Regions from separate parts of the Erwinia wuhanensis genome, predicted to be linked through region 2. Evidence: predicted binding sites of a transcription regulator. Region 2 holds the regulator's gene; each other region holds the start of a gene.
What was found. The regulator sigma-54, encoded in region 2, starts transcription at its own class of promoters, with help from an activator protein. The targets are predictions, from matches to a motif close to GTTGGCACANNTTTCGCTNT.
Positions count from the first base shown of each region.

Region 1: a site for sigma-54 is predicted at 7,696-7,715, ahead of glnA (glutamate--ammonia ligase). Genes of this name have one in related genera too.
Region 3: a site for sigma-54 is predicted at 3,706-3,725, ahead of hydN (electron transport protein HydN). Genes of this name have one in related genera too.

Region 1 is NZ_JAUJUH010000010.1:109,830-120,187, reverse strand. It holds gene yihA (ribosome biogenesis GTP-binding protein YihA/YsxC) at 1-471, opposite strand, end outside; gene yihI (Der GTPase-activating protein YihI) at 1,027-1,548, shown strand; gene hemN (oxygen-independent coproporphyrinogen III oxidase) at 1,787-3,157, shown strand; gene QZH36_RS20450 (YshB family small membrane protein) at 3,228-3,344, opposite strand; gene glnG (nitrogen regulation protein NR(I)) at 3,454-4,863, opposite strand; gene glnL (nitrogen regulation protein NR(II)) at 4,871-5,920, opposite strand; gene glnA (glutamate--ammonia ligase) at 6,141-7,550, opposite strand; gene typA (ribosome-dependent GTPase TypA) at 7,984-9,807, shown strand; gene yihX (glucose-1-phosphatase) at 9,962-10,358, shown strand, end outside.
Region 2 is NZ_JAUJUH010000003.1:60,674-71,031, reverse strand. It holds gene mlaC (phospholipid-binding protein MlaC) at 1-246, opposite strand, end outside; gene mlaD (outer membrane lipid asymmetry maintenance protein MlaD) at 258-797, opposite strand; gene mlaE (lipid asymmetry maintenance ABC transporter permease subunit MlaE) at 802-1,584, opposite strand; gene mlaF (phospholipid ABC transporter ATP-binding protein MlaF) at 1,589-2,401, opposite strand; gene QZH36_RS08080 (calcium/sodium antiporter) at 2,635-3,615, shown strand; gene kdsD (arabinose-5-phosphate isomerase KdsD) at 3,630-4,616, shown strand; gene kdsC (3-deoxy-manno-octulosonate-8-phosphatase KdsC) at 4,630-5,193, shown strand; gene lptC (LPS export ABC transporter periplasmic protein LptC) at 5,190-5,762, shown strand; gene lptA (lipopolysaccharide ABC transporter substrate-binding protein LptA) at 5,734-6,276, shown strand; gene lptB (LPS export ABC transporter ATP-binding protein) at 6,280-7,005, shown strand; gene rpoN (RNA polymerase factor sigma-54) at 7,054-8,487, shown strand; gene hpf (ribosome hibernation promoting factor) at 8,510-8,797, shown strand; gene ptsN (PTS IIA-like nitrogen regulatory protein PtsN) at 8,991-9,473, shown strand; gene rapZ (RNase adapter RapZ) at 9,563-10,358, shown strand, end outside.
Region 3 is NZ_JAUJUH010000007.1:115,412-125,769, reverse strand. It holds gene hypF (carbamoyltransferase HypF) at 1-787, opposite strand, end outside; gene fdhF (formate dehydrogenase subunit alpha) at 904-3,078, opposite strand; gene hydN (electron transport protein HydN) at 3,101-3,646, opposite strand; gene hycI (hydrogenase maturation peptidase HycI) at 3,828-4,313, opposite strand; gene QZH36_RS16735 (formate hydrogenlyase maturation HycH family protein) at 4,306-4,725, opposite strand; gene QZH36_RS16730 (NADH-quinone oxidoreductase subunit B family protein) at 4,779-5,573, opposite strand; gene QZH36_RS16725 (formate hydrogenlyase complex iron-sulfur subunit) at 5,570-6,127, opposite strand; gene QZH36_RS16720 (hydrogenase large subunit) at 6,139-7,863, opposite strand; gene QZH36_RS16715 (respiratory chain complex I subunit 1 family protein) at 7,903-8,856, opposite strand; gene QZH36_RS16710 (proton-conducting transporter transmembrane domain-containing protein) at 8,867-10,358, opposite strand, start outside.

The DNA.
Region 1 (10,358 bases), on a different contig from region 2:
CGCTTTACGCGCGCCGGAAGCCAGCTTGTCCGCCTTGGTCAGCAGCACCAGCACCTGAATGCCGCTCTGTACCGCCCATTCAATCATCTGCCGATCCAGATCCTTCAGCGGATGACGGATATCCATCAGCACAACCAGCCCTTTCAGACACTGACGCATCTGAAGATATTCTGCCAGCGAACGCTGCCATTTTAACTTCATCTCTTCCGGCACTTCGGCATAGCCATAGCCAGGCAAATCCACCAGGCGATAGCCTTCGGTGACCTGAAACAGGTTAATCAGCTGGGTGCGGCCGGGCGTCTTACTGGTACGGGCCAGGCTCTTCTGATTAGTTAGCGTATTCAACGCGCTGGATTTGCCGGCATTAGAGCGTCCTGCAAACGCCACTTCAATACCGATATCGGCTGGAAGGTGGCGGATGTCGGGCGCGCTGGTGACAAAGTGGGTAAGGTTATAATTCCAGCCAGACAAGTTAGAAACTCCAGATAATAAGAACAATTGCGCAGAGTATACCCTGTATGGATTAAAAGCGCCCAGTCGCACGCGGCGCGGCGGTGGCTTTGTAAGAGATTGGCTATACTTTTTGCCAGAACTTTACCTTTTCTTTCCAGCTTTTAAAAATTAAGTTATTTAAAATCAATATCTTATTATTTTAAGGCCAAACATTAATAAATTTTTTCGTAACTTACCTTGTGAGTTTCTCCATATAGTCTACATTTGTTGTCAGAGCCAGGACGGCTCACTTCAGGATGAAGCGCTCAGGGGGATGCCAGGAAGGTACTGAGCAGGGAAGGAAAGTGTCGGGGAACGGCTCATCTGAAGGGAAAGGACTGCGTCCACGGAGGACGGCATGGCAAGGGAAAACCGGGAAGTTGGATGCCAAAAAGGATGCTGACTTAGTCAGTCCTTCTGCGGAAGGTGCGAAAAAAGGCGACAGGGTGACCTGGCGCCTTTTTTCTTTGTCTGCTTTCTGCTAGATTCCGCCGCAATTCTATACTGAAGATAAACAGTCTGAGAGCAGAAACCATGAAGCAACCTGTACGCGATTCGCAGAAAAAACCGGCGGCAAAAGCGAAGCGTAAAACGCGCGATGAAATCAACACGGAAGCGCGCGATCGTAAACGCGATAAGAAACATCGCGGCCACGCCTCCGGCAGTCGCGCTAACCCCGTAGCGGCGACAAAGAAAAACGGCGAAAGCGCTAAAGAGAAAGATCCACGTATTGGCAGTAAAACGCCGGTAGCGCTGGGCGCTGCTGCCGCGCAGCCCGCGAAAAAAGCTAAACCGGTGAAAAAAGCCGAAGAGAAGAAACCCCGTCTGACGCCGGAAGAAGAGCTGGCGAAGCTCGAAAACGACGAACGGCTGGATGCACTGCTGGATCGGCTGGAAAATGGCGACACCCTGAAGGCAGAAGAGCAGGCGTGGCTTGACCAGACGCTGGATCGCATCGACACGCTGATGGAACAGCTGGGGATCGCGCTGGATGACGAAGTCGAAGATGAAGAAGCTGAAGAGGATATGTATCGCCTGCTTAAAGGCGGTAATTAATCCCGGCGATGCTTTTCGGACTTACTTAAAGGACGGCGCCAACGGGCGCCGTTTCTGCATAAGGTATCTCTGCCAATGATTTGGCCTGGATCAATTTACCTGCTGATTCTGTTCTGCTGCCTGCTCTGGATGTTGGGTAAACTACGGCGTCTGTCCCGGCTGAAAGCCCGGCTACGCAGACCGACCGTCCTGCCGACAGCGCCTCCGCGACGGTCAACACGCCAATGCAGGAGAGAATATCGTGACGCAGACAATTGAGTGGGATCCCGTCCTGCTGCAAAAATATAATATCTCGGGTCCCCGTTACACTTCTTATCCTACCGCGCTGGAGTTCAGCGAGGCTTACCGCGAAGCCGATTTTATCCGTGCCAGCCAGCGTACTCCCCATCGCCCGCTGTCGCTTTATATTCATATTCCTTTCTGCCATCGCCTTTGTTACTTCTGCGGCTGTAATAAAGTCGTTACCCGTCATCAGCATAAAGCTGACGACTATCTGGAAGCTTTAGCCGTAGAAATCGCCAGTCGCGCCGCGCTTTTCCGCAACCGAACCGTGACACAGATGCACTGGGGCGGCGGCACGCCTACTTTTCTCAGTAAAGCGCAGATTTCCACACTGATGGCGCTGCTGCGTCAGCACTTTGCCTTCAGCGACGAGGCGGAGCTTTCCATTGAAATCGATCCGCGAGAAATTGAAGCGGACGTGATCGATCATCTCTTTGCCGCAGGTTTTACCCGGCTAAGCATGGGCGTGCAGGATTTCAATAAAGAGGTGCAGGAAAAGGTTAACCGCGTACAGGACGAGCAGACTATCGTCGCGCTTATCGAGCGGGCAAAGCGGGTGGGCTTCAGCTCTGTTAATCTCGATTTGATTTATGGCTTACCGAAGCAGACGCCGGAAAGCTTTGCCTTTACCCTGCAAAAGGTCATTGCGCTGAACCCCGACAGGCTTAGCGTCTTCAATTATGCGCATATGCCCGCGCACTTTGCCGCGCAGCGGAAAATTAAAGAGGCCGATCTGCCCGATCCCCAACAGAAACTGACCATCCTGCAACAGTCCATTGCCGCGCTGATGGCCTCCGGCTACCAGTTTATCGGTATGGACCACTTTGCCAGACCGGAGGACGAGCTGGCCGTTGCCCAGCGGGAAGGCAAGCTGCATCGCAACTTCCAGGGGTATACCACGCAGGGAGACAACGATCTGCTGGGCCTGGGCGTCTCCGCCATCAGTATGATCGGCGGCGGCTATGCGCAAAACCAGAAAGGGCTAAAAGAGTGGTATGACGCCGTGGCTAAGCAGGGTACGGCGCTCTGGCGCGGCGTAGAGCTGTCGGGCGACGATATCCTGCGCCGCGAGGTGATTAAAACGCTGATGTGTAATTTCTCGCTGGATTTCGCCGCTTTTACCTCGCACGGCGTCACCTTTACCGACTATTTTGCGGAGGATCTGGCGCTGCTTGAGCCGCTGATTGCAGACGGGCTGGTGGAGCGCAGCGAGAAAGGCCTTCAGGTCACTTCTAAGGGGCGCCTGCTGGTCAGGAATATCTGCATGTGCTTTGACCGCTATCTACGCCAGCAAACGCGCCTACAGCAGTTCTCGCGGGTGATCTGAAAAGAGGCGAGCATAAAAAAGCCGGAAACAAAAACGTTCCCGGCTTTTTAGTGCTGAAATTTTTGGCGCCTCAGCCTGGAAATTTCAGCATCGCTGCGCACAGCACGGCGGCCATAGCCGTTTGCGGCAGATGCGCGGCACCCGTCTGCGCGTAGTGCGTCACCACATGAATTAACGATTCCAGCATTATCTTCCTCCCCGATAACGGTTCAGAATGATACTGACTGATACCGATGTGTAAAGTCGCAAAAGCATAAAAAATGCGCGAATCGACGTTTTTTTATGCTTCTTCTGCTTTACTCCATACCCAGCTCTTTCAGCTTGCGGGTCAGCGTGTTTCGCCCCCATCCCAACAGTCGCGCCGCTTCCTGCTTGTGGCCTTGTGTATGACGCAGCGCGGTAGTCAGCAGCGTGCGCTCCATCTCTGGCTGTGCTTCCGATAACAAGTTTTGATGACCGGAACGCAGCGCGCGATCGGCCCACTGCGCCAGCAGCGTCGCCCAGCTGTCGGGCAGTGACTGCACGGGATTGTCCGGCGTGGCGGTTTCAAACAGCTCCGGCGGCAAATCCTGGATCAGCACTTCCTGGCCGGCGGCCATCACCGTCAGCCAGCGGCAGGTATTTTCCAGCTGGCGCACGTTGCCTGACCAGTGCAGGCGGGTCAGCGCCGTTTCGGTTTCGGGATGCAGAATTTTTGCCTCGACGCCCAGCTCGCGTGCCGCGACCTGAAGGAAATAGCGCGCCAGACGAGGGATATCCTCACGACGCTCCCGCAGCGGCGGCAGATGCACGCGGATAACGTTCAGGCGGTGAAACAGATCCTCGCGGAATTTACCTTCCTGTACCCGCAGCTCCAGGTTCTGGTGCGTGGCGGCGATGATCCTGACGTCGACTTTGACCGGCGCATAGCCGCCGACGCGATAAAACTGGCCGTCGGCCAGCACGCGCAATAAGCGAGTCTGCACGTCCAGCGGCATATCGCCAATTTCATCCAGAAACAGCGTGCCGCCGTCGGCCTGTTCGAAACGTCCCTGACGGATTTGATTAGCGCCCGTAAATGCGCCTTTCTCATGGCCGAAAAGCTCCGACTCAATCAGATCTTTCGGGATAGCCGCCATGTTCAGCGCGATAAAAGGCGCCTTCGCGCGCGGGCTGTGGCGATGCAGCGCGTGCGCCACCAGCTCTTTGCCCGTGCCCGACTCGCCGTTGATCAATACGCTGATTGAAGAACGCGAGAGGCGGCCGATAATACGAAACACGTCCTGCATCGCCGGCGCTTCGCCGATGATATCGGTAGTCGGGCCGCTGACCGGCTGGTTGCGCGGCTGCTGCTGCTCCTGATAGTGGCTGATCGCGCGTTCCACTAACGCCACGGCTTCATCGATATCAAAGGGTTTTGGCAGGTAATCGAATGCGCCTTGCTGATAGGCGCTGACGGCCGCATCCAGATCGGAGTGTGCGGTCATAATAATTACCGGCAGCATCGGATGACGTTGCTTAATTTGTTTCAGTAACGCCAGTCCGTCCATGCCGGGCATACGAATATCGGAAAGCAAAACGTCCGGAGTTTTGGTGGCAAGCGCGTCCAGCACCTCGCTCGCGCTGTCAAACGTGGCGCAGTTTAAACCGGCTCCAGTAAGCGCGCGTTCAAGCACCCAGCGGATGGAGCTATCGTCATCGACGATCCAGACTATCCCTCGTTGCATAGAAACCTCACTGGCGAATAGGCAAATAAACGGAAAATTCGGTGTGGCCAGGCCAACTGTTAAATTCTATTTTTCCCGAATGCTGATCGATCAGGCTGCGGGCGATCGACAGGCCTAAACCGGTGCCGCCTTCGCGGCCGCTCACCATCGGGTAAAACAGCGTGTCCTGTAGCTGAGCCGGAATGCCGGGGCCGTTATCTTCAATATCGATACGGGCCACCAGGCGATAGCGGACGCCGTGCAGCGTTAGCTGAAATGCGGTGCGGGTGCGCAGCGTAATGGCACCGCCTTTTTCTCCCAGCGCCTGTAGCGCGTTACGCACCACGTTTAGCAGCACCTGTTCGATTTGATCCGGGTCATGCGGCAGCTCCGGCAGGCTGGGGTCGTAATCTCTGATCAGCGTAACGTTATCGGGCAGCTCCATTGAGACCAGGTTAACCACGCGCTCGGCGACCTGATGGATGCTTTGCGTAACGTGCATGCCCGGCTGCTGCGGGCCAAGCAGGCGATCCACCAGGTTACGCAGGCGATCGGCCTGTTCGATAATGACTTTGGTATATTCCGTTAAGGCCGGGTCAGGCAGGGCTTTTGCCAACAGCTGCGCCGCGCCGCGTAATCCCCCTAACGGATTTTTAATTTCATGCGCCAGCCCGCGAACTAAATCCCGTGCGGCGACCTGTTGAGCATGCTGAAGCTGTTCCTGACTGAGGCGACGCTGATTGTCCATCGGCGCCATTTCCAGCAGGATTAGCCCGTCCGGCAGCAGCTGCGCCGTTAAAGACATAATATGCGCGCGACTGTCGACGACCAGCGTAACCTCGCTGTCGGTAAACCCCTGACCGGCATTCAGACTCTCGCGCATCACCCCGATGTTCAGGGAAAAATAGCCCATCAAATCCGGCAGCGGCGTGCCAAAGAGCTTGCGGGAGCTTTGCGCCAGCAGTTGCTGAGCGGCGGGATTGGCGTAATGCACCACCAGTTCGCTGTCGACCAGCAGTATGCTGTTAATCAGCGAGTTGAGGATCTGCCCGGCATCGGGCTGCGTGCCTGTTGCCATAACAGCGTTCTCCTGCACCATTTTAGTGCATTATAGTCATGGAACCTGAAATTCGTCTCTCTGCGCGTGGCGCTCACGGCGAAAAAAGCCCATCCGGAGATGGGCTGAAAATTTCCACGGCAACACTATCTCCGGCGTTCGTTACGCTGCGGCCCGTGTTCACCCGAATCACTGAGCCTGCCGTAGCCGCTTTAACGCGACGAGTCGCCGGAGTCAGAAATCAGACGCTGTAGTACAGTTCGAACTCAACCGGGTGCGGCGTCATGCGAACGCGATCCATTTCAGCCTTGCGCAGGTCGATGTACGCATCGATGGTGTCGTCGGTGAACACGCCGCCACGAGTCAGGAACTCACGGTCTTCGTTCAGCGCGTTCAGCGCCTCTTCCAGCGAGCCGGCTACTTTTGGAATTTCAGCTTCTTCTTCCGGCGGCAGGTCGTACAGGTTTTTGTCCATCGCGTCGCCAGGATGGATCCTGTTGATGATGCCGTCCAGGCCAGCCATCAGCAGCGCGGCGAAGCACAGATATGGGTTAGCGGCTGGATCCGGGAAGCGGGCTTCAATACGGCGCGCTTTCGGGCTGGCAACCACTGGAATACGGATAGAGGCGGAACGGTTACGGGCAGAGTAGGCCAGCATAACCGGCGCTTCGTAACCCGGAACCAGACGCTTGTAGGAGTTGGTAGTCGGGTTAGACAGCGCGTTGATCGCTTTAGCGTGCTTGATCACACCGCCGATGTAGAACAGGGCCATTTCAGACAGCCCGCCGTATTTGTCGCCAGCGAACAGGTTGGTGCCGCCTTTGGACAGGGACATATGGCAGTGCATACCGGAACCGTTATCGCCAAAAATTGGTTTTGGCATAAAGGTCGCGGTTTTGCCGAAAGCGTGCGCCACATTGTGCACGACATATTTGTAGATCTGAATTTCGTCGGCTTTTTTGGTCATGGTGTTGAAGCGGGTGGCCACTTCGTTCTGACCTGCGGTCGCCACTTCGTGGTGATGAGCTTCAACAACCAGACCCATCTGCTCCATGGTCAGACACATAGCAGAACGGATGTCCTGTGAAGAGTCGACCGGTGGCACCGGGAAATAGCCGCCTTTCAGGCCCGGACGGTGGCCTTTGTTGCCGCCTTCATATTCTTTGCCGGTGTTCCATGCCGCTTCGATATCATCGATAGCCACGTGAGAGCCAGAGGTGGTCGCGCCGAAACGCACATCGTCAAACAGGAAGAATTCTGGCTCCGGGCCAAACAGCACGGTGTCCGCAATGCCGGAAGAACGCAGGAAATCTTCGGCGCGCTTGGCGATAGAACGTGGGTCGCGATCGTAGCCCTGCATGGTGCCTGGCTCAAGGATGTCACAACGAATGATAAGCGTAGAGTCTTCAAAGAAAGGATCCAGGACCGCGGTGGTCGCGTCCGGCATCAGCACCATGTCGGATTCGTTAATGCCTTTCCAGCCGCCGATGGAGGAGCCGTCAAACATTTTGCCTTCTTCGAAGAAGTCAGCGTTAACCTGGTGAGCAGGAATGGTAACGTGCTGCTCTTTACCTTTGGTGTCAGTGAAGCGCAGGTCAACAAATTTGACTTCATGCTCGTTCATCATCGACAGAACGTGTTCAGCGGACATACTTAACTCTCCTGGATTTGTCATGGTCGTCGGTTAGAGAACTTTCGCGGTGCGCTTTGCTTATCTCGCCCAGCCGACCGATAATTATGTTCTCTGACTGCTTAGCAACCGTTGTGGAAACTGGCCTCTTTCGCTTGTTATAATTAAAGCGAAAACTATGCCAACTTTCTTAATTGATGAAAAAAGCGCTATGATGCGCCCTCTCGTGAAACGGGAGCTGCACCATGATGGAAGTCGCGCACCATTATGGTGCTTTTGCGTGCGGTCAGTGCACAATAATAGTGCATTTTTCTGATAAAGGGTGTTTTTTGCACCGGAAACGGCCCCGAAAGCAATCCCGAAAGTTATCTTTAATTGAAAACTGTGATCCTGTTCAGCTCTTCGATTAATCCGTGTACAATAGCGCGCTATTTCTAATGCCTGAGGCAAAGCTGTGATCGAAAATTTGCGTAACATCGCCATTATTGCCCACGTTGACCATGGTAAAACTACCCTGGTTGATAAGTTGCTGCAGCAGTCCGGGACCTTTGACGCCCGCACCGAAGCGACCGAACGCGTAATGGACTCCAACGATTTGGAGAAAGAGCGTGGGATTACCATCCTCGCAAAAAACACCGCCATTAAATGGAACGACTACCGTATCAACATCGTGGATACCCCGGGACACGCCGACTTCGGCGGCGAGGTAGAGCGTGTGATGTCTATGGTCGACTCGGTGCTGCTGGTTGTGGATGCAATGGATGGCCCTATGCCGCAAACCCGCTTCGTGACCAAAAAAGCGTTTGCTAATGGTCTGAAGCCGATCGTGGTCATCAACAAGGTTGACCGCCCTGGCGCACGTCCTGACTGGGTTGTGGATCAGGTCTTTGACCTGTTCGTTAACCTGGACGCGACCGACGAACAGCTCGACTTCCCGGTTATCTACGCTTCTGCTCTGAACGGTATTGCTGGTCTTGACCACAGCGACATGGCAGAAGACATGACCCCGCTGTATGAAGCCATCGTGCAGCACGTTTCTCCTCCACAGGTAGAAATGGAAGCGCCGTTCCAGATGCAGATCTCGCAGCTGGACTACAACAACTATGTTGGCGTTATCGGCATCGGCCGCATCAAGCGCGGCAAAGTGAAGCCGAACCAGCAGGTCACCATCGTCGATAGCGAAGGCAAAACCCGTAACGGTAAAGTCGGCAAGGTGCTGACTCACCTGGGTCTGGAGCGTATCGACGCGACCGAAGCGGAAGCGGGCGATATCATCGCTATCACCGGTCTGGGCGAGCTGAACATCTCCGACACCATCTGTGACCCACAGAATGTGGAAGCGCTGCCGGCGCTGAGCGTTGATGAGCCAACCGTTACCATGTTCTTTAACGTCAACACCTCGCCGTTCTGCGGTAAAGAAGGTAAGTTCGTTACTTCTCGTCAGATCCTGGATCGTCTGCGTAAAGAGCTGGTGCACAACGTTGCGCTGCGCGTGGAAGAGACCGAAGACGCCGATGCATTCCGCGTTTCCGGCCGTGGTGAACTGCACCTGTCCGTACTGATCGAAAACATGCGTCGTGAAGGCTTTGAGCTGGCGGTATCCCGTCCAAAAGTTATCTTCCGCGAAATTGACGGTCGTAAGCAGGAGCCGTTCGAGAACGTCACCCTGGATATCGAAGAGCAGCATCAGGGCTCTGTGATGCAGGCGATGGGCGAACGTAAAGCGGACATGAAAAACATGGATCCGGATGGCAAAGGCCGCGTACGTCTTGACTACGTGATCCCAAGCCGTGGCCTGATCGGCTTCCGTAACGAATTCATGACTATGACTTCCGGTACCGGCCTGCTGTACTCCACCTTCAGCCACTACGACGATATTCGTCCGGGCGAAGTGGGCCAGCGCCAGAACGGCGTGCTGATCTCTAACGGCCAGGGTAAAGCGGTAGCTTTCGCCCTGTTCAGCCTGCAGGATCGCGGTAAGCTGTTCCTGGGTCACGGCGCAGAAGTTTATGAAGGCCAGATTATCGGTATTCATAGCCGTTCTAACGACCTGACCGTGAACTGTCTGACCGGTAAGAAGCTGACCAACATGCGTGCTTCCGGTACTGACGAAGCGACCACGCTGGTGCCGGCTATCAAGATGACGCTTGAGCAGGCGATTGAATTTATCGATGACGACGAGCTGGTGGAAGTGACTCCGCTGTCCGTACGTATCCGTAAACGTCACCTGACTGAAAACGATCGTAAACGCGCATCACGCGGCAGCAAAGAAGCTTAATCGCTTTTTTTAAGCTGTAATACAGGGCCGGATCTTTCCGGCCCTGTTTTTTTTCGCCTGTGGAACCTTCCTTCCAGATTTCAAAATCCTGCCCTGTTCAGCTTCTCTTTTTACCGCTAGAGTGAATACCTTACCGGAACAAATGGAGATGGCCATGCTGTATATCTTTGATTTAGGTAACGTCATTGTTGATATTGATTTCAACCGGGTTCTGGGCGTCTGGAGCGATCTGGGACGCGTGCCTTTGGCCACGCTGCAAAGCCGTTTTACGATGGGAGAAAGCTTTCATCGTCATGAACGAGGAGAAATCAGCGACGAGGATTTTGCCGAACAGCTGTGCGACGAGCTGGGTCTGGCGCTGAGCTTCGAACAGTTCACCGCAGGCTGGCAGGCTGTTTTTGTCGGCGTCAGGGCGGACACCATCCGTATCATGAACGGACTGCGCGCGCGCGGCCATCGGGTCGTGATCCTGTCTAACACCAACCGGCTGCATCAGCGTTTCTGGCCGTCGCAGTATCCTGAGGTACAAAGCGCGGCGGACAAGCTCTATC
Region 2 (10,358 bases):
GTAGTAACGTCCCAGCACTAACGCGCCGGCATATTTAATCTGCACATAGGGCAGCAGCTCTTCACGCACGATTTGGCGCAGGTAGTTGGGATCCTGCTTGATTTTAGGCTGCTCGTTTTTAAGACGGGTAAAGGTTTTCTCCGCCGCCTCGTTCATCAGCTTGTAAGGGTTGGTCTGGTCGGCGGCAGCGTTAGCCGCGACCGGGGCGATGATTAACATGGCCACCATCAGGAAACGTTTAAACATTACTGCTCCTCTTAAGGGTTAGTCGCTGCGGCCGGGGCAGGCTCGCCGCCGTTCTCCGGCGCCGCGTTTTTACTCTCGTTACCGTTGCCGCTCTTATACAGGAACTGGCCTATCAGATCTTCCAGCACCATTGCCGACTTGGTGTCCTGAATGGTGCTGCCATCCTTAAGCATAGCCGTTCCCATCTCCGGATCGTCAAAACCGACGTTGAGCGCCAGATACTGTTCGCCCAGCAGGCCAGAGGTTCTGACCGCCAGCGAGCTGGTATCCGGCAGCTGATTATATTTGTCTTCGATATCCATCGAGACGCGCGGCAGATAGGTTTTCTCATCCAGGCCGATATCCGTCACGCGGCCAATCACCACGCCGCCGATTTTCACCGGCGAACCGCTTTTCAGCCCGCCGATATTGTCAAAGGTAGCGTAGAGCCGCCAGGTGGGTTCGCTGCCCAGGGATTTCAGATCCGCCACGCGCAGGCAGAGAAACAGCGCCGCGCAAAGCGCCAGCAGTAAAAAGACCCCTACCCAAATTTCGCTTTTTTTCGTTTGCATCGAATCAGTTCCCAAACATCAGTGCTGTCAGCACAAAATCCAAACCGAGCACAGCCAGAGAAGCATGTACTACAGTACGCGTCGTCGCCCGGCTAATGCCTTCAGAAGTCGGCACGGCATCGTAGCCGTTAAACAGGGCAATCCAGGTGACGGTAAAGGCGAAAACGGCGCTTTTGATCACGCAGTTGACGATATCGGTACGGATATCCACGGCGTTTTGCATCGCCGACCAGAAAAAGCCGCCGTCGATGCCTTTCCAGCTGACGCCCACGATAGCGCCGCCCAGAATACCTACCGCGACGAAAATCAGCGTCAGCAGCGGCACACTGATAAAACCGGCCCAGAAGCGAGGAGAGATAATCCTGCGCAGCGGATCGACCGCCATCATCTCCATGCTGGAGAGCTGCTCGGTCGCCTTCATCAGACCGATTTCCGCCGTAAGCGCCGAGCCTGCCCTGCCGGCAAACAGCAGCGCCGTGACGACCGGCCCCAGTTCGCGCAGCAGCGACAGCGCCACCAGCATCCCCAGGCTGCTGTCGGCCCCGTAGGTATTCAGCACCAGGTAGCCCTGCAAACCCAGCACCATGCCGATAAACAGGCCGGAAACCACGATAATCAGCAGCGACAGCACGCCAATGCTGTACAGCTGCTTGATCACCAGCGGCGCATGTTTGCGGAAGCGGGGAATGCCTATCAGCGCGTGAAAAAGCATCAGCCCGGCGCGGCCAAACGAGGCGCAAATATTGATCCCCTGACGTCCGACGGACGCCAGTGCACGTAGTAACATCAGATTAACTCCCTGAGCCGGTTAGATCCTGCAGATAGTCGCCTGCGGGAAAACGAAAAGGAACCGGGCCGTCGGCGATGCCGTCGATAAACTGGCGAACCCGGGCATCTTCATTTTCATGCAGCGCGCTGGCCGTTCCCTGAGCGATAACTTTCTGTCCGGCGATAATGTAGGCGTAGTCGGCAATGCTCAGCACTTCCGGCACGTCGTGTGAAACCACAATGCAGGTCATGCCCAGCGAGTGGTTCAGCTCGTCAATCAGCTTGACCAGCACGCCCATGGTGATCGGGTCCTGCCCGACGAAAGGTTCGTCGAACATAATCAGATCCGGCTCCAGCGCGATAGCTCTGGCCAGCGCCGCGCGCCGCGCCATGCCGCCGGACAGCTCGGAAGGCTTTAGCTGAGCCGCGCCGCGCAGGCCGACGGCTTCCAGCTTCATCATCACCGTGCTGTGCAGCAGCGCGGGCGGCAGCTGCGTATGTTCGCGCAGCGGCCAGGCGACGTTGTCAAACACCGTCAGATCGGTAAACAACGCGCCGGACTGAAATAACATGCTCATTTTTTTACGCGCTTCGTAGAGACGCGAGCGCGAAAGCGCGGGGATATTTTCCCCGTTAAACCAGATTTCGCCGGCATCGGGACGCAGCTGACCGCCGATCAGACGCAGCAGCGTGGTTTTACCAATGCCTGAAGGGCCCATAATGGCTGTGACTTTCCCTTTCGGCACCGTAAGCGAGATGTTATCGAAAACCGGGCGATCGCCGCGAGCGAAGCTGACGCCCCGAACGTCCACCAAATTCGTCTCCGTCTGGCTCATTGTGACCTCTTATCCTCTTTTCCAGGCATTTCATCCTCTACCGATGGTAACGTATAACCAGCGGAACTGGACACTTTTACAGAAACTTATCCGTCTGACGTAGCGAAAGTTGGCATAAGTTTTACTTTTTGCTTTCAGACCGTCAAAATCAGCGCGTTCGCGGCCATTTTACCGGCCCGTTTTGCTCGTCGTGCAAGGCAAGCCGACGATTATACCCGATCAAAGGACATTTCATGCTTGTAGCTACCGCACTATTGATTATCGGCCTGGTCCTGCTGGTATATGGTGCAGATCGTCTGGTGTTCAGCGCGGCTATCCTGTGCCGCGCAATTGGCGTTCCTCCGCTGATTATCGGCATGACCGTGGTCAGCATAGGCACCTCGCTGCCTGAACTGATCGTCTCTTTCTCCGCTTCCCTGCACGGCCAGATGGATTTAGCGGTTGGCACGGCGGTCGGCTCCAATATCACCAATATTCTGCTGATCCTCGGCGGCGCGGCGCTGCTGCATCCCTTAAGGCTGTATTCCAGGCTGCTGGCGCGCGAGCTGCCGTTGATGCTGCTGATTACATTAATCAGCGGCCTGCTGCTGTTTGATAATATGCTAAGCCGCAATGACGGCCTGATCCTGATTGCCTTTGCGGCAGGCTACCTGTTGTTTATTATCAACATTGCCCGCAAAGCGGAGCGTGGCGATACGGATTCGCTGACGCGCGAACAGCTTGCCGAACTGCCGCGTGACGATACAGGCAACACGGTGGCGTTTCTCTGGCTGGGCGTGGCGCTGATTATTTTACCGATGTCGACCCGTATGGTTATCGACAACGCAACGGTTATCGCCAATTTTTTTGGCGTCAGCCAACTGGTGATCGGCCTGACGGTGATCGCTGTCGGCACCAGCCTGCCGGAGCTGGCTACGGTGATTGCCGGCGCGCTGAAAGGCGAAGATGATATCGCCATCGGCAATCTGATCGGCTCTAACATCTACAATATTGCCATTGTACTTGGCATTCCGGCGCTGCTGCATCCGGGCGCGGTGGATATGCATGCTTTTGCCCGCGACTACTGGATCATGCTGGGCGTCAGCGCGCTGTTTACGCTTATCTGCCTGCGCCGTAGCCGCTGTATCGGCAGAGTGGCGGGCGCGCTGCTGCTGACAGGCTTTGTTGCCTGGGTCGCGTTACTCTACTGGCTTCCTTCGGCCACCTTTTGGTAAAAGGATTAGAACCTATGTCACCTGTTACTCTACGGCCCGACTTTGATTTTCAGCAGGCGGGGAAAGATGTTCTGACGATTGAACGTCAGGGACTGGAACAGCTCGATCGGTACATTAACGAAGACTTTACCGAAGCCTGTAAGCAAATTTACAACTGCCACGGCAAAGTGGTGGTGATGGGCATGGGGAAATCGGGCCACATCGGCAAAAAGATGGCGGCCACCTTCGCCAGCACCGGCACCCCGGCGTTTTTCGTGCATCCGGCAGAGGCCAGCCACGGCGATCTTGGCATGGTCAGCTCGGGCGATATTGTTATCGCCATTTCCAACTCCGGCGAATCCTCCGAGATCCTGGCGCTGATCCCGGTGCTGAAGCGGCTGCGCGTCTCGCTTATCTGTATGACCGGCCGTCCCGACAGCGCGATGGGCCGCGCGGCAGATATCCATCTCTGTGTTAAAGTACCGCAGGAAGCCTGTCCGCTGGGGCTGGCGCCGACCACCAGCACCACGGCAACGCTGGTGATGGGCGACGCGCTGGCGGTAGCGCTGCTGAAGGCGCGCGGCTTTACGGCTGAGGATTTCGCCCTCTCCCATCCGGGTGGCGCACTGGGCCGCAAGCTGCTGCTGACCGTTGACGATATTATGCATAGCGGCGATGAAATTCCTCGCGTCGGCCGTGACGCCTCGCTGCGTGACGCCCTGCTGGAAATCACCCGTAAGAATTTAGGTATGACGGTAATCTGTGACGATTTGATGAAGATCGAAGGGATTTTCACCGATGGCGATCTGCGACGCGTCTTTGATATGGGCATTGATATTCAACATGCCAGTATCGCCAGCGTTATGACCTCGGGCGGCGTACGAGTGCGGCCCCATACGCTGGCGGTCGATGCCCTGAATCTGATGCAGAGCCGTAATATTACCGTTTTAATGGTAGCCGACGGCGATCGGCTGCTTGGCGTAGTGCATATGCACGACATGCTGCGTGCCGGCGTGGTTTAACAAGGAATAAAAAATGGCTGGCGCAAGCTGGATAAGTACCTGTTATGGCGACGTGAGCGAGACCGTGATGGCCCGCGCGCGTGAAATTAAGCTGTTGATTTGTGACGTAGATGGCGTGATGTCCGACGGTGTGATTTACCAGGGCAATAACGGCGAGGAGCTAAAAGCCTTCAACGTGCGGGACGGCTACGGCATTCGCTGCCTGCTGACCTCGGACGTGGAAGTCGCTATTATCACCGGTCGCAAGGCAAAGCTGCTGGAAGATCGCTGCGCCACGCTGGGCATTACGCATCTTTACCAGGGCCAGTCGGATAAGCTTTTGGCCTTCCGCGAACTTCTGGATAAACTGTCGCTGATGCCGGAGCAGGTCGCCTACATTGGCGATGACCTGATTGACTGGCCGGTAATGGCGGAAGTCGGCCTGAGCGTGACCGTAGCCGATGCGCATCCCGTGCTGCTTCCTCGTGCCGACTACGTTACCCGCCTCGCGGGCGGACGCGGCGCCGTACGTGAAATTTGCGATCTGATCCTAATCGCGCAGGATAAGTTTGATAAGGCCAAAGGGCAGTCTGTATGAGTAAAACAAGGCGTTGGATTACGCTCCTGCTGGCGCTGGTAGCGATCGTGCTGATTGGCTGGAACCTGGCCGATACGGATAAGCCTGCGCCCGCGGCCAGCAACGCGCTGGAGCCGACCTATACGAGCCAGTCGTCCAATACGGTGGTGTATAACCCGGAAGGTGGACTGAGCTACAAGCTGGTGTCCGAGAAAGTAACCTACTTTTCCGCCGACGCGGTAAGCTGGTTCGATAATCCGGTCATGACCACCTATGACGAAAACAAAGTGCCCACCTGGTCGGTACGGGCAGACAAGGCCAAACTAACCAATGACCGTATGCTCTATCTTTACGGCCACGTCGAGGTCAACAGTCTGGCCCAGGACGCCCAGCTACAACGAATTAAAACCGATAACGCCGTAGTGAACCTTGTCACGCAGGACGTTACCTCAGAAGATCGGGTAACCTTATACGGCAACAGCTTCAGCTCTAGCGGCATGAAGATGCGTGGCAATTTACGGAAGAAAACCGCCGAGTTGATTGAAAAGGTCAAAACCTCCTATGAAATTCAGAATGCGAACCAACCTTAAGTTTTTGACGCTCGGCCTGCTGCTGACTGCCAGCCTGCCCGCTCTTGCCCTGACGGGCGATTCGGATAAGCCGGTCAACGTGGACTCCGAAAATCAGGCGCTGGATATGCAGGGCAACGTGGCGACCTTTACCGGCAACGTCATCGTGACCCAAGGCTCGATCAAAATCACCGCGGATAAGGTTGTGGTCACGCGTCCGAACGGCGACAGCAACAAAACCATCGTGGATGCCTGGGGCAATCTGGCGACGTTTTATCAGATGCAGGACAACGGCAAGCCCGTTAAAGGCCATGCGCAGAAAATGCACTACGAGCTGGCGAAGGACTTCGTCGAGCTGACGGGCAGCGCTTATCTGGAGCAGCTGGACAGCAACGTCAAAGGCGATCGCATCACCTATCTGGTGAAAGAGCAGAAAATGCAGGCCTATGGCAATACCGGCAAGCGCGTCACTACCGTGCTGGTGCCTTCGCAGCTGCAGGATAAAAACGCCTCCTCCCCCAAGAAGAGTAACTAAGCCATGGCGACTTTAATTGCGCAAAATCTGGCGAAGGCCTACAAAGGCCGACGCGTGGTGGAAGATGTCAGCCTGGAGGTAAAATCCGGTGAGATCGTCGGCCTGCTGGGCCCGAACGGCGCCGGTAAGACCACCACGTTTTATATGGTGGTGGGCATTGTGCCGCGCGACGCGGGCCGCATCGTTATCGACGATGAAGATATCAGTATTCTGCCGCTGCACGCGCGCGCGCGTCGGGGCATCGGCTATCTGCCGCAGGAAGCCTCTATTTTCCGCCGCCTGAGCGTGTACGACAACCTGATGGCGGTGCTGCAAATCCGTGAAGATTTAACGGCGGAACAGCGAACCGATCGCGCCAACGAGCTGATGGAAGAGTTCCATATCGCGCACCTGCGCGACAGCATGGGTCAGGCGCTTTCCGGCGGTGAACGCCGTCGCGTAGAGATCGCCCGCGCGCTGGCGGCGAACCCTAAATTCATCCTGCTGGATGAGCCTTTCGCAGGCGTCGATCCGATTTCGGTTATCGATATCAAAAAGATTATCGAACACCTGCGCGACAGCGGCCTGGGCGTGCTTATCACCGATCACAACGTCCGTGAAACGCTGGCCGTCTGCGAACGAGCCTATATCGTCAGTCAGGGACACCTGATCGCTCACGGCTCGCCTGAGCAAATCCTCCAGGATGAACAAGTTAAGCGCGTCTATTTGGGCGAAGAGTTCAGACTCTGATAAGGTGTTCAGACCGGTCAAGATTTTTAAGGAATAAGTATCCTGAATATGAAGCAAGGTTTGCAGCTCAGGCTTAGCCAACAGCTTGCCATGACGCCACAACTGCAGCAGGCGATACGTCTGCTGCAACTCTCTACGCTTGAACTCCAGCAGGAAATTCAGCTGGCGCTGGAAAGCAACCCGCTGCTTGAACAAACCGATCTTCACGAAGAAGTCGACAGCCGCGAATATCAGGAAAAAGAGGCGCTGGATACCCGCGAGGCGCTGGAACAAAAAGATATGCCGGAAGAGCTGCCGCTCGACGCCACCTGGGACGAAATCTACACCGCCGGCACGCCGTCGGGCACCGGCACCGACTACCACGACGACGAGCTGCCTGTTTATCAGGGCGAAACCACCCAGTCGTTGCAGGACTACCTGATGTGGCAGGTAGAGCTGACGCCTTTTACCGATACCGATCGCGCCATCGCCACCGCCATTGTCGACGCCGTGGATCCGACCGGCTATCTGACCGTTTCTCTTCAGGAGATCCAGGAGAGTATCGGCAACGAAGAGCTTTCTGCGGAAGAAGTCGAAGCGGTACTGAAGCGCGTTCAGCGGTTCGATCCGATCGGCGTCTGCGCACGCGATCTGCGCGACTGCCTGCTGGTGCAGCTGTCGCAGTTCGTGGATGACACGCCCTGGCTGAAAGAGGCCAGGCTTATTGTCAGCGACCATCTGGATCTGCTGGCTAACCACGACTTCCGCAGCCTGATGCGCGTCACGCGGCTGAAAGAGGACGTGCTGAAAAACGCCATGCAGCTGATCCAGTCACTTGACCCGCGTCCCGGTCAGTCGATTAATACCAGCGAACCGGAATATGTCATCCCGGACGTGCTGGTGCGTAAAATCGGCGCCCGCTGGGTGGTGGAACTGAATGCCGACAGCGTGCCGCGCCTGAAGATTAACCAGCACTATGCTTCGCTGGGCGGCAGCTCTCGCAGCGACAGCGACAGCCAGTTTATTCGCAGCAATTTGCAGGAAGCCCGCTGGCTGATAAAAAGTCTGGAGAGCCGCAACGATACGCTACTGAAGGTCACGCGCTGCATCGTCGACCAGCAGCAGGCTTTCTTCGAGCAGGGTGAAGAATTTATGCGTCCTATGGTGCTGGCGGATATCGCCTCCGCCGTAGAGATGCACGAATCGACGATTTCACGCGTTACCACGCAAAAATACCTGCACAGCCCACGCGGTATTTTTGAACTGAAATATTTCTTCTCCAGTCACGTGAACACCGAAAGCGGCGGCGAAGCCTCTTCCACGGCCATTCGCGCGCTGGTGAAGAAATTGATCTCGGCGGAGAATCCCGCCAAGCCTCTTAGCGACAGCAAGCTGACCACCCTGCTCTCCGACCAGGGGATCATCGTGGCCCGCCGCACCGTCGCGAAGTACCGAGAGTCTTTATCCATCCCGCCCTCAAATCAGCGCAAGCAGCTGGTCTGAACGAACAGATAAGGAAGAGCTTATGCAACTCAATATTACCGGGCAGAATGTTGAAATTACCGAGCCTTTACGTGAATTCGTGGTGGCTAAATTCGCCAAGCTGGAGCAATACACTGACCGTATCGGGCAGGTTTATATTGTGCTGAAGGTGGAAAAGGTGACGCAGGTCGCCGATGCGACGCTGCACGTCAGCGGTGGTGAGTTGCACGCCACCTCGGAAGAAAAAGATATGTATGCGGCGATTGACGGCCTGATTGACAAGCTGACACGCCAGCTGAATAAACATAAAGACAAGCTGAAGCAGCATTAATTACCCTTGCAGCATTGATTATTTTTTCGCCACCCTTATCTGATAAGAATGTGGTGTAAACTAACCGGCTCGTCTTCTGATTGCAGAAGGCGGGCCGTTAATCAACGGGCATAATGCATTCGACTGATGGCCTGCCGAACGATCGGGCAGCGCCGTTTTGCCAGGCGGAAGTGAATACCTAAGTGAACCTATGATGAACAATGACCTGACACTGGAACTGAGCTCGGTCCTGAGCCTTTCCTGTACCCGCAACGGCGTGCACTGCCAGAGCAAAAAGCGGGCGCTGGAGATTATCAGCGAGCTGGCGGCCAAACAGCTTAATCTGCCGCATCAGACGATCTTTGAAGCGATCCTGACGCGTGAACGTATGGGCAGTACCGGCATAGGTAACGGCATCGCGATCCCACACGGCAAGCTGGTGGAAGATACGCTGCGCGCGGTAGGCGTGTTTATCCGTCTCGATCAGCCGGTAGCCTTCGACGCTATCGATAATCAACCGGTCGATCTGCTTTTCGCCCTGCTGGTGCCTGCCGATCAGTGTAAAACGCATCTGCACACGCTCTCGCTGGTCGCAAAACGTCTGGCCGATAAAACGGTCTGCCGCCGACTGCGCGCTGCGCAAAGCGATGAAGAGCTGTTTGCTATCATGGCAGAGGAACCACAAGCCGCCTCTTAAGCCTTTAGTGGGCCGGTCTGTCGGCCCGAGCGTATGCACAGGGAAGTTCCCCGTCCCTTTGGAAAGGCTTCAAATCAGGAGAATAAGTCATGGTGCTGATGATCGTCAGCGGGCGTTCTGGTTCCGGTAAGTCCGTCGCGTTGAGGGCGCTGGAGGATATGGGCTTCTACTGCGTGGATAATCTGCCCGTGGTGCTGCTGCCGGAGCTGGCCAGGTCACTGGCGGATCGTAACATCTCGGCGGCCGTCAGTATCGACGTGCGCAATATGCCAGAGTCGCCGGAAATCTTTGAGAAAGCGCTGACCGGCCTGCCCGACAGCTTTTCGCCGCAGCTGCTGTTCCTGGATGCCGATCGCAATACGCTGATCCGGCGCTACAGCGATACCCGACGCCTGCATCCGCTTTCCAGTAAAAATCTTTCGCTGGAAAGCGCCATCGATGAAGAGAGCGATCTGCTGGAGCCGCTGCGCTCGCGTGCGGATCTGATCGTCGATACCTCGGAGATGTCGGTGCACGAGCTGGCCGAAATGCTGCGCACGCGCCTGTTAGGCAAGCGGGAACGTGAACTGACGATGGTGTTTGAATCCTTCGGCTTCAAGCACGGTATTCCGATCGATGCCGATTACGTGTTCGACGTCCGCTTTCTGCCGAACCCGCACTGGGATCCGAAACTGCGGCCGATGACGGGGCTGGATCGTCCGGTGGCCGCTTTCCTGGATCGTCATACCGAAGTGCACAATTTTATCTATCAGACGCGCAGCTATCTTGAACTCTGGCTACCGATGCTGGAAACCAACAACCGCAGCTATCTTACCGTGGCGATTGGCTGTACCGGCGGCAAGCATCGCTCGGTTTATATTGCCGAACAGCTTGCTGACTATTTCC
Region 3 (10,358 bases), on a different contig from region 2:
GCGCCAGCCAGCCGATGCCTGGCAGCATCACCGCCAGCGGTTTGGCCGGTCGCCGTTTGCGCTGGCGCAGACGCATAACGGCCTGCTGCTGGGTAGCATCGCAGGCAAGATGAAAGCCGCCCAGCCCTTTGATCGCCACAATTTTGCCCGCAAGTAGCGCTGCTGCGGCATAGTCAATCACGGCGCTTTCACGTGCCAGCGTGGTGCCATCCTGCCCGGTGGCAAAGAGCTGCGGCCCACAGTGCGGGCAGGCGACTGGCTGGGCATGAAAGCGGCGGTCGGCCGGATCCTGATACTCCCGGCGACAGGCGGGACAAAGGCGAAATGCCGCCATGCTGGTGCCTGACCGGTCATAGGGCATGGTGCGGATGAGCGTAAAGCGCGGGCCGCAGTGGGTACAGTTAGTAAAGGCATAGCCTGAACGACGGTTGCCCGCGTGCAGCACCTCCTCCAGACAATCGGGGCAGGTTGCCGCATCGGGGGCAACCTGGGTCATCATCCGGCCCTGACGGGTTTCCGCAATGATAAAATCCTGCGGCGGAGACGGCCAGGCATAAGGCTGGACGCTGAGGCTGTCGATACGCGCCAGCGGCGGCGGCTCGTGCCGTAGCCGTTCGATAAAGAGCGGAATGGCGGCAGACTGAAGCAGGCGTATTTCCACGCCCGCGCTGTCGTTGCAGACTTCGCCGCGTAGCCGTAGCCGCCTGGCTAACTGCCAGACAAAAGGCCGAAAGCCGACGCCCTGCACTTTGCCGCTGACGCGCACGGACACTCCTGAATCGGACATAGTCAGCTCCTGAAGGACCGGGCTGCCCGGTCCTGGATCGGATTAGCCTGAACCCTTGCGGAAGGAATGCGGGATGTCATATCCACCTGGCTTCCCGTTCCGCACTGGCGCAGAACTTAAGCGGTTACGGCAATCGGGATCGCATCGTCCACGGCGCTGCGCAGGCGCGCTTTCATCTCGCTGTAGGTTTGACGCGCATAGTTCTCCGCCCACGACTGATCGGCAATCCGCTCCACCTTCACCGCACAGTATTTGGTTTCCGGCGTTTTAGAAATGGGGTCAAGGTTCTCCTGAGTCAGTTCGTTGCAGGCGCCAATCCACCATTGATAGGTCATATAGACTGCGCCAACGTTAATACGCTCGTTGTGATTAGCGCGTGAAATCACTTTACCGCGGCGCGAGGCGACCCAAACCAGTTGCCCATCGCGTATGCCCAGCGCCTGCGCATCCTGCGGATTGATCTGCACAAAACCCGGCTCATCCGCCAGCGTTTGCAGCGCGGAACAGTTGCCGGTCATTGAGCGGCAGGAGTAGTGGCCGACCTCGCGCACGGTACAGAGCACCAGCGGATAATCTGCGTCCGGCACCTCGGCCGGCGCGCGCCATGGCGCGGCAAAAAGCTGGCCTTTGCCGGTTGGCGTGGTGAAACGATTGTCCTGATAGAGATAAGGCGTACCAGGGCTGTCCAGCGTGGTGCAGGGCCACTGCACGTGTCCCAGCGTGCCCATTTTTTCATAGGTAGCGCCGTAGAACAGCGGACAGAGTTCGCGCATTTCATCCCAGATTTCTTGATTATCGTTGTAATGCATCGGATAGCCGAGTTCCGTTGCCAGCAGGCTGATAATTTCCCAGTCACGCTTAACATTATCTTTGGGTTCGATAGCTTTTTCAAAGCGCTGAAAGCCGCGATCGGCACAGGAGAATACGCCGCCGTGTTCGCCCCAGGAGGTGGCGGGTAAAATGACGTCAGCCTGCTCGGCGGTTTTGGTCATAAAGATATCCTGCACCACCACAAAATCCAGCGCCTCAAACCCCTTGCGCACCAGGCTTAAATCGGCTTCGGTCTGCAGCGGATCTTCACCCATGATGTAGTAGGCTTTGACTTGCCCTTCCAGCGCCAGATGCGGGATTTCGGTAATGCGATGGCCGATTTCCGCATCCATCCGCTCGGCGTCAATACCCCAGGCTGCGGCAAATTTTGCCCGAACCTGCGGATCGGTCACCGACTGATAGCCGGGGAACTCATTCGGCAGCACGCCCATATCGCAGGCGCCCTGCACGTTGTTTTGCCCGCGTACCGGGCCGACGCCGACGCCAGGCCGGCCCAGATTGCCGGTCAGCAGCGGCAGGCCAGCGAGGCCTTTCACCACGTCGACAGCCTGACCAAACTGCGTCACGCCCATTCCCCACATAATGGTCGCGGAGGGCGCAGCAGCAAAGGTACGCATAGCCTGACGGATTTGCTGAGCGGACACGCCGGTCTGTTCGGCAACCGCCTCCGGCGAATAGTCGGCCAGCTGGCGACGGTACTCGTCAAATCCTTCCGTATATTTCGCCACGTAGTCACGATCGTAGAGATCTTCTTCGATCAGCACGTAGGCAAAGGCGTTAACCAGCGCCATATTGCAGCCGTTTTTGATTTGCAGATGCTGGTCGGCGATACGGGCGGTTTCGATGCGGCGGGGATCGCAGACAATGATCTGCGCGCCTTTTTCTTTGGCTTTTATTACGCGGCGAGCCACGATAGGGTGGGAATCCGCACAGTTATAGCCGATCACCAGCAGGCATTTGGAATTTTCAATATCGTTGATGGAATTGCTCATCGCGCCGTTGCCGAGCGTGGCCTGTAAACCGGCCACCGACGGGCCATGACAAACGCGGGCGCAGCAGTCGACATTATTGGTGCCGATCACCGCGCGGGCAAACTTCTGCATGACATAGTTGGTTTCGTTGCCGGTACCGCGAGAAGAGCCGGTATGCATAATCGCGCGCGGGCCGTGCTTCTCTTTGATTTCTTTCAGGCGCTTAGCGGTATAGCGGATAGCTTCATCCCAGCTGACTACTTCGAATTTTCCGCCCTTCTGGCGGCGGATCATCGGCTGCGTCAGGCGCGGCGTCAGCAGTTTAGTGTCGTTGAGAAAATCCCAGCCATAGTAGCCTTTCAGGCACAGCTCGCCCTGATTGGTTACGCCATCGGCGGCTTCGGCACGAAGAATTTTATTGTTTTCCACGACCAGGTTCAGCTTGCATCCGGCCCCACAGTAAGGACAGACGGTGGTGACTTTTTTCATCTTATTTTTCCTCTTTCCGGGGTTAAAACAGCAGGCCGGAAGTGCTGGCAAGCGCCGCACGGCGGCGTTTTTCTACGTTCATTTCCTTGAGCCGATCGCGGTCAACGGTCAGCAAGGCCTTGGTCGGACAGACTTCCTGACAGGCTGGGCCTTCTGCACGGCCCTGACACAGATCGCATTTATGCGCTTCGGCTTTATCTGCGACGGCGGTCATCGCCGCCGCGTTCTGACGAAAAAGGGGTTTGACCACGACCTCCATCGCGCCATAAGGGCAGGCGACGACGCAGGTTTTGCAGCCAATGCAGTGCTCCTGCATAACCTGGATTGCGTCGCCGCTGCGCACGATTGCGCCGTTCGGACAGACGTTGGCGCAGGGGGCATCTTCACACTGGCGGCACAGCACCGGCGTACTGAGGTTGACGCTTTTGATCACATGCAAACGCGGCGTGAAGGTGGTGGTATTGAGCTGCGAGATATCCTGCGACAAGCTGTGAGCCATCACGCAGGCGATTTCACAGGTACGGCAGCCGATACATTTTTGGGGATCGGCAATGATGAACCGGTTCATCTGAATCTCCTGATTCCATTAAATAAGCGGCCGACGGATCCCGGCCTTATGGCGGAGGTAATGCATAAAGCGTTCCAGCCAGAGGGTTTATTTTTTCTTATTTATTTTCAATGGGTTAATAAGGGTTCGTAGGGGGTGACTGTGGTCTGTCGGCCGTATCGTCATTTTCCCGACACTTATGTCATGTCGGCCGTGGGCGAAAAGGCGCGATGCCCAGGCCCGTCTCCAGCAGAGGAAGCCGCTGATAAAGCTCGCCAACCGCCCGCTCGACCGCTGGGCTAAGGGGATAGTAAAAAGCCACCACATCGGGCTGGATGCCGACAAAGGTAATCTGCGGAATAGCTTCCCGTAGCTGCTGAATTAAAAAGCTGAGCGGCAGCGTGTGGGTGGTCATCACGAACATTTCGGCGATATCGCTTTCGTCGATAAGGCGCATTTCGCCGGGAGCCAGCCCCATGTCGGTGGCGTCCACAATCACCAAACGATCGGGCCGCTGCTCGCGCAGGTAGCCAATATCGTTTTCCGGCGCGGCTCCGCCATCCACCACCGTCCAGCCGGGCAAAGGGGCGGCGGCGCAAAGTTCGGCCAGGCGTGGCCCGGCGCCGTCGTCGCCCATCATGCTGTTGCCCACGCATAACAGCGCGTAGCGGGAAGAGGAATTAAGCATCGTATCTCCTGACCATCAGGTACATGGCGGGGTCGTTTTCAATTTGCTGGAGCAGGGCGATCAGGCGATCGCTCCACGCTTGCTGCTCTGCACTCATCCGCTCACGGGCGTCGCGCAGCGCCAGGGCCAGCAGATGGGTGTGACTGCTGTCGATAGTGATTTCGCCAAAGCGGCGCACGCCTGCCATTTTCCGCTGGGCTTCGCTGTTTTCCGCCAGGCAGGCAATCCATTGCAGATAGCCTTGAAGCGGGCAGGTGAGCTGCGGTTGCAGACAGTCGATAACGCCAACGTGGTGACCAATCGCCAGGCTGTAGTAAACCACCTCTTGGGCTTTCTTCGAGCTACGCTGCTGCGCGCATTTTTCATCGACGAATTTGCTGCCCAAAGCGTAAAACACCACTTTGTCGTGCAGGACGCGGGCCGACGGCTGATGCCGGGCGTAACGCTGTTGGTTAACCTCGGTGCTCACAGGCGAACCTCCCCGCGCAGAACCTGCTGATAAATTTGCTGTAAATGCCCCACGATCTCCGCCAGGCGGAGATCGCCCTGCTCATCCAGCCAGTCCGCCACGCGCTGTTCTACGGACTGCACGCCGGGCGCGGCCAGCGCCTGCATAAAGCGATCGGCAATCTGGCGACCATAGCGATAGCCGGCCATGCGTCGCGCTTCGCGATCCAGCAATACCCGCAGCGGCTGCGGCAGCGTAGGGTGCAGCAACGCCGCCGGTTCAGCCGCCTCAGGGTGCTGCTGACCTTTAATTTTTTGATCGAGCAGGCCAAGCGCCATGGCAAAACCATAAATAGTGGCGGCGGGCGTGGGCGGGCAGCCGGGAATATAAACATCCACCGGCACAATCTTGTCCGTGCCGCCCCAGACGCAATAAAGGTCGTGAAAAATGCCGCCGCTGTTGCCGCAGGCGCCATAAGAGATACAGATTTTCGGGTCTGGCGCCGCGTCCCAGGCCCGCAGCGCAGGCACGCGCATGGCGCGGGTGACGGCACCGGTAAACAGCAGAATATCGGCATGACGCGGGGAAGGAACTACCTTGATGCCAAAGCGTTCGGCGTCGAACAGCGGTGAAATGGCGGCAAAAATCTCTATTTCGCAGCCGTTGCAGCCGCCGCAGTCAACCCGATAAACGTAGGCGGAACGGCGAATGTTGTTCAACAGCGTGCTTTTCAGGCTGGCGATGCTCTCGTCGAGCGTAACGGGCACCGGCAACCCGTTTTCGTCGCGTGGCCCGTGCAGGATCTGGCTCATAGCTGTGCCTCGGGGGTCAGATGGCGGCCAATATCTATCCGGCTGGATGCGGGCAGCTGATGCTTTTTCTTGCAGGACGGACAGGTTTCATACTGCTCGCGACGTTCAGCAATCTGCCGTTCACTCAGCGCTGCGCTTTCCTGTAACAGAGAAAGCGCGAAGTCGATCTCTTTCTGCACGGCATAGGGATGGCCGCATTCCCGGCAGCGGCAAACCGGGAAATCAGCGGTTTCAAACAGATCCTCTTTACGCCATACCGCCAGTTCAAATTCTTGCGACAGCCTGATGGCGGCCGTCGGGCAGACTTCCTCGCAGCGCGCGCAGAAAATACAGCGGCCCAAAAACAGCGACCAGCGGATCGCCTCGCCTTCTTCTGGCGGCGTCATGGTCAGCGCGTTGGACGGACAGGCATTGGCGCAGGCACCGCAGCCGATACACTGCTGCGCGTTGTACTGAGGTTTGCCGCGAAAGTTGGCCGCCATCTCCAGCGGTTTTGCCGGATAGGCCACCGTTGCGGTACCGGTTTTCAGCACTTTTTTAATCAGCTTTAACATGTTGTCCCTCCCTAAAGCGGCGAGTTTTTGCGTTCAATGCCGTAACGTTCGATCTCTTTGTAAGGCACGACGACGGTGGTTTTCTTACGTACGTCGACCACCGTCATCCTGTCGGTGCAGGAATAGCAGGGGTCAAGGCTGCCGATAATCAGCGGCGCGTCCGAAACGGTATTGCCCCGCAGCATGTAGCGCAGCGTTGGCCAGTTGGCGTAGGTCGCCGCGCGGCAGCGCCAGCGAAACAGCTTCTGGTTGTCGCCGGTCATGCTCCAGTGCACGTCATCGCCGCGCGGCGCTTCGGCAAAGCCCAGCGCGAAACGGTGGGGAATATAGGTAAAGCCTTCGCTCATCAGCGGCCCCTGCGGCAGATTTTGCAGGCCGAACTCGATCATATTCAGCGAGTTAAACACTTCGTGGATGCGCACCTTCAGGCGGGAATAGACGTCGTTGCCGGTTTCACTGTAAAGCGTAAACGGCAGGCTGGCATAGCCGGCATAGGGATGATCCGCCCGCATATCGCGGCGGTGGCCGCTGCCGCGTATCATCGGGCCGACGTTACTGAAATCGCGCGCTATCTGCGGGTCTAACAGGCCGACGCCGACGCTGCGTTGTTCGGTATTCGGCGTACTGAGCAGAATATCCACCAGGTCGTTCAGCTCGCCGCGCATCCCTGCTGACAGCGCGATAGTCTGGATCATGTCCTCTTTCAGAATGTCGCGACGCAGGCCGCCAATCAGGTTCATCCCGTAGGTTTTACGGGCGCCGGTCAGGATTTCCGCCATTTTCATCGACTGCTCGCGCACGCGGAAAAACTGCATAAAGCCGGAATCGAAGCCGACGAAGTGGCAGGCCAGGCCCAGATTCAGCAGATGGCTGTGCAGACGTTCAACCTCCAGCAAAATGGAACGGATAGTCTGGGCGCGCGCCGGCACCACAATGCCCATCGCGTTTTCAACCGAGGTGGTATACGCCACGCTGTGGGTAAAGCCACAGATGCCGCAGACGCGATCGGAAAGAAAGGTGACTTCGTTGTAGCCCATGCGGGTTTCGGCCAGTTTTTCCATGCCGCGATGCACGTAAAACAGCCGGTAGTCGGCGTCAATAATGTCTTCGCCGTCGACGAAAAGGCGAAAGTGTCCGGGTTCGTCAGAAGTGACGTGAAGCGGGCCGATTGGCACAATCGTGCTCGCTTCCTTTGTTTCAGAGATAAAGGGATAGGTTTCGTTATCGGTCGTTGGGGCCGGGCGTTGGCGGTAATCCATCGCGTCTTTACGCAGAGGATACAAATCGTCTGGCCAGTCATCCGGCAGCACCAGGCGGCGTTCATCCGGCAGGCCGACCGGGCGCAGGCCATACATATCCCGCACTTCGCGCTCGCCCCAGACGGCCGCCGGGACGCGCGGCGTGACCGACGGGAACTCCAGCGAGACGGGATCCACTTCGGTGCGCACGGTGATCCAGCACTTTACGCCTTGCTCCATTGACAGCACATAATACAGCGCGTAATTGCCGCACAGCGTGCGCTCATCATTGCCAAACAGCACGGAAAGCCAGCCGCCCTGCTGATAATAGAGCCACTCCACGACCTCCGGTAGCGCGTTCAGCCTGACGGTGACGGTGGCCTGCGTATCGGTCTGCCATTCGCTGTAGAGCAGCGCTGCAGGAAACTGTTTTTCCAGCGCCGCCAGGTAGTGCAGGCCGACCGGATGTTGATTTAATGCCGTTGTGACTTCACTCATTACCAAACCTCTTCCCGCCGTGGCGGAACAAGAAAAATGTCAGCCCGCTATCAGCCAGGAAACCAGCGCCAGAAACGCCAGGCCGAATCCCGCCCAGGTGGTGCGGGAAGTGTTTAAAAAGCGCAAACGCGCCACGCTGTTTTCAATGAGCGCCACCAGCAGCACGGCAACCAGCAGTTTTGCCAGACAGAGCGCGGTGGCGATCAGCAGGCCGAACGGCGTTGGCTCCGCCGCCAGGCCAAAGGGGAGAAACAGGCCGAGAAACAGCTGAAGCACCACCAGCTGCTTCAGGCTGAGGCCGAGTTTCAGCACGCCCAGCGTCGCGCCGGAATATTCGGTCAACGGGCCTTCCTGCAGCTCCTGCTCGGCTTCGGCCATATCGAACGGCAGCTTGCCCATTTCGATATAGGTGGCGAAGGCGCAGGCCAGCCCGGCCAGCAGCAGGGTCAGCGAGGACGAAAGCGGCCAGTGCAGCACCTGCGCGCTAATGGCGCTAAGCGCGGTCGAACCGGCAACCAGCGCGGCTATCCACAGGCCCAGCAGCAGGATGGGTTCGACCAGCACGCCCAGCACGGCTTCCCGGCTGGCTCCGATGCCGGTAAAAGGGCTGCCGGTATCCAACCCGGCGATAACAAAGACAAAGCGCGCCAGGGCGAACAGATAAATAAGGGTGATGAGATCGCCTGCGCCAGCCGCTGGCGAAGCAAGCGTTACCACGGGCAGCGCGCTGGCAATGACCAGCAAGATGCCGGTGAGGAGCCAGGGCATAGTGCGAAAAGCCGGGCCAGAAGCCGCCGGCGCCACGCTCTGCCGCTGTAACAGTTTGGCGATATCGCGATACTCCTGGAGTACGCCAGGCCCCTGGCGATTATGCATACGGGCGCGCAGCACGCGGCTGATGCCGGTAAACAGCGGCGCGATGGCCAGCAGCCCTGCCGCCTGGATAAGCGCCAGCGGCCACAGCGAACCGGTAAGAACAAAGGGAAAAGTCATCGTCAGTTCCTCAGGCCAGCGCCGCGACCAGCAGCACGGCCAGTTCAATAAACGCCAGGCGGCGGCACAGCGCAGCCAGCCTGCCCTGATGCAGGGCCGTCGCCAGAGCGGCAGGCAGCAGACGCTGGCGCAGACGATACAGCGGCGCAAACATCACGCGCAGCGGCTGAGCGAAACCGGTGGCGGTCACCACCATCCCGGCGGAATGACCGTAGCCACAGGCCCAGGCATCGCCGCGTTGCCGGTTCGGCAGACGGCTGCCGCGCAGCGCAACGGCAATAAGCCAGGGCAGCAGCGGCATCGCCAGCAGTAAAATCGCCACCATCGGAGCGGAAACCGCCGACGTAGCCGAGAAGACGGCACCATGCTGCGTAACGACAGGCGGCGTCATATGCAGCACGTCGGCGGTAACGAGGGAAAACAGGGGAATGATCCAGGGAGACGCGACGCCAGACACCACGCACAGCAGCGCCGGGATAACCACGCTGAGCGTGACCGCCAGAGGAGCAGGCCTGGCCCCGGCGGTGCCGCCGCGTGGGCTGCCCAGAAAGGCAACGCCAAAAACTTTGGCGATACACATCAGCGCCAGCGCGCCAGTCAGCGCCAGCCCGACGGCAAGCAGCGGGCCGAGCAGGCGAGTCAGCCAGAACGGGCTGCTGCCAAGCTGGAAAAAAGACTGGTAAAGCAGCCATTCGCTGGCAAAGCCGTTTAGCGGCGGCAGAGCGGCCATCGCCATCAGCGCAATCAGCATTGCGCCCGCCGTCCACGGCATCAGACGCGCCAGCCCGCCGAGCCGCTCAATATCTTTCGTTCCGGTCTGCCTCTCTATTTCGCCCGCGCCTAAAAACAGCGTGGTTTTAAACAGGCCGTGGTTAAAGAGATGGAACAGACCGGCCAGCAGCGCCAGCGCTGCCAGCAGCGGCAAACGCAGCGTGACGCCAATCATCGCGCCGCCCACGCCCAGCAGAACGATCCCGACATTTTCCAGCGTGTGGTAAGCCAGCAGGCGGCGGATATCATGTTCCATTAGCGCGTAAAGCCCACCGATAAAGGCGGTTAGCATCGCCAGCAGGATGACCAGCACGCCCCACCACAGCGGCGGTGCGCCCAGTAGATCCAGCCCGACTTTGATTACCCCTAAAATGCCGACTTTCATTAACGCCGAAGAGAACAGCGCGGCGGCATGAGCGGGGGCGCTGGTGTGCGACTGCGGCACCCAGCCATGCAGAGGAATAATCCCGGCGTAAAGCCCGAAGCCGGTCAGCGACAGCAGAAAGGCCGTCGACCTGACGCCCGCAGAAAGCTCGCTGTGCCGCAGCACGTCAAAGTTCAGGCTGCCGCTGGTGTGATAAAGCAGGCCAAAAGCCAGCGCCAGGCAGAGCGTGCCAAGCCGCGCGGACAAAAACTGATTTAAGCCGGCGCGACGGCTTTTCACGTCGTCATTCTGCACAATCAGCAGTCCGGCGCAGAGCGCGGCCAGCTCCATCGACAGGATCAGTTGC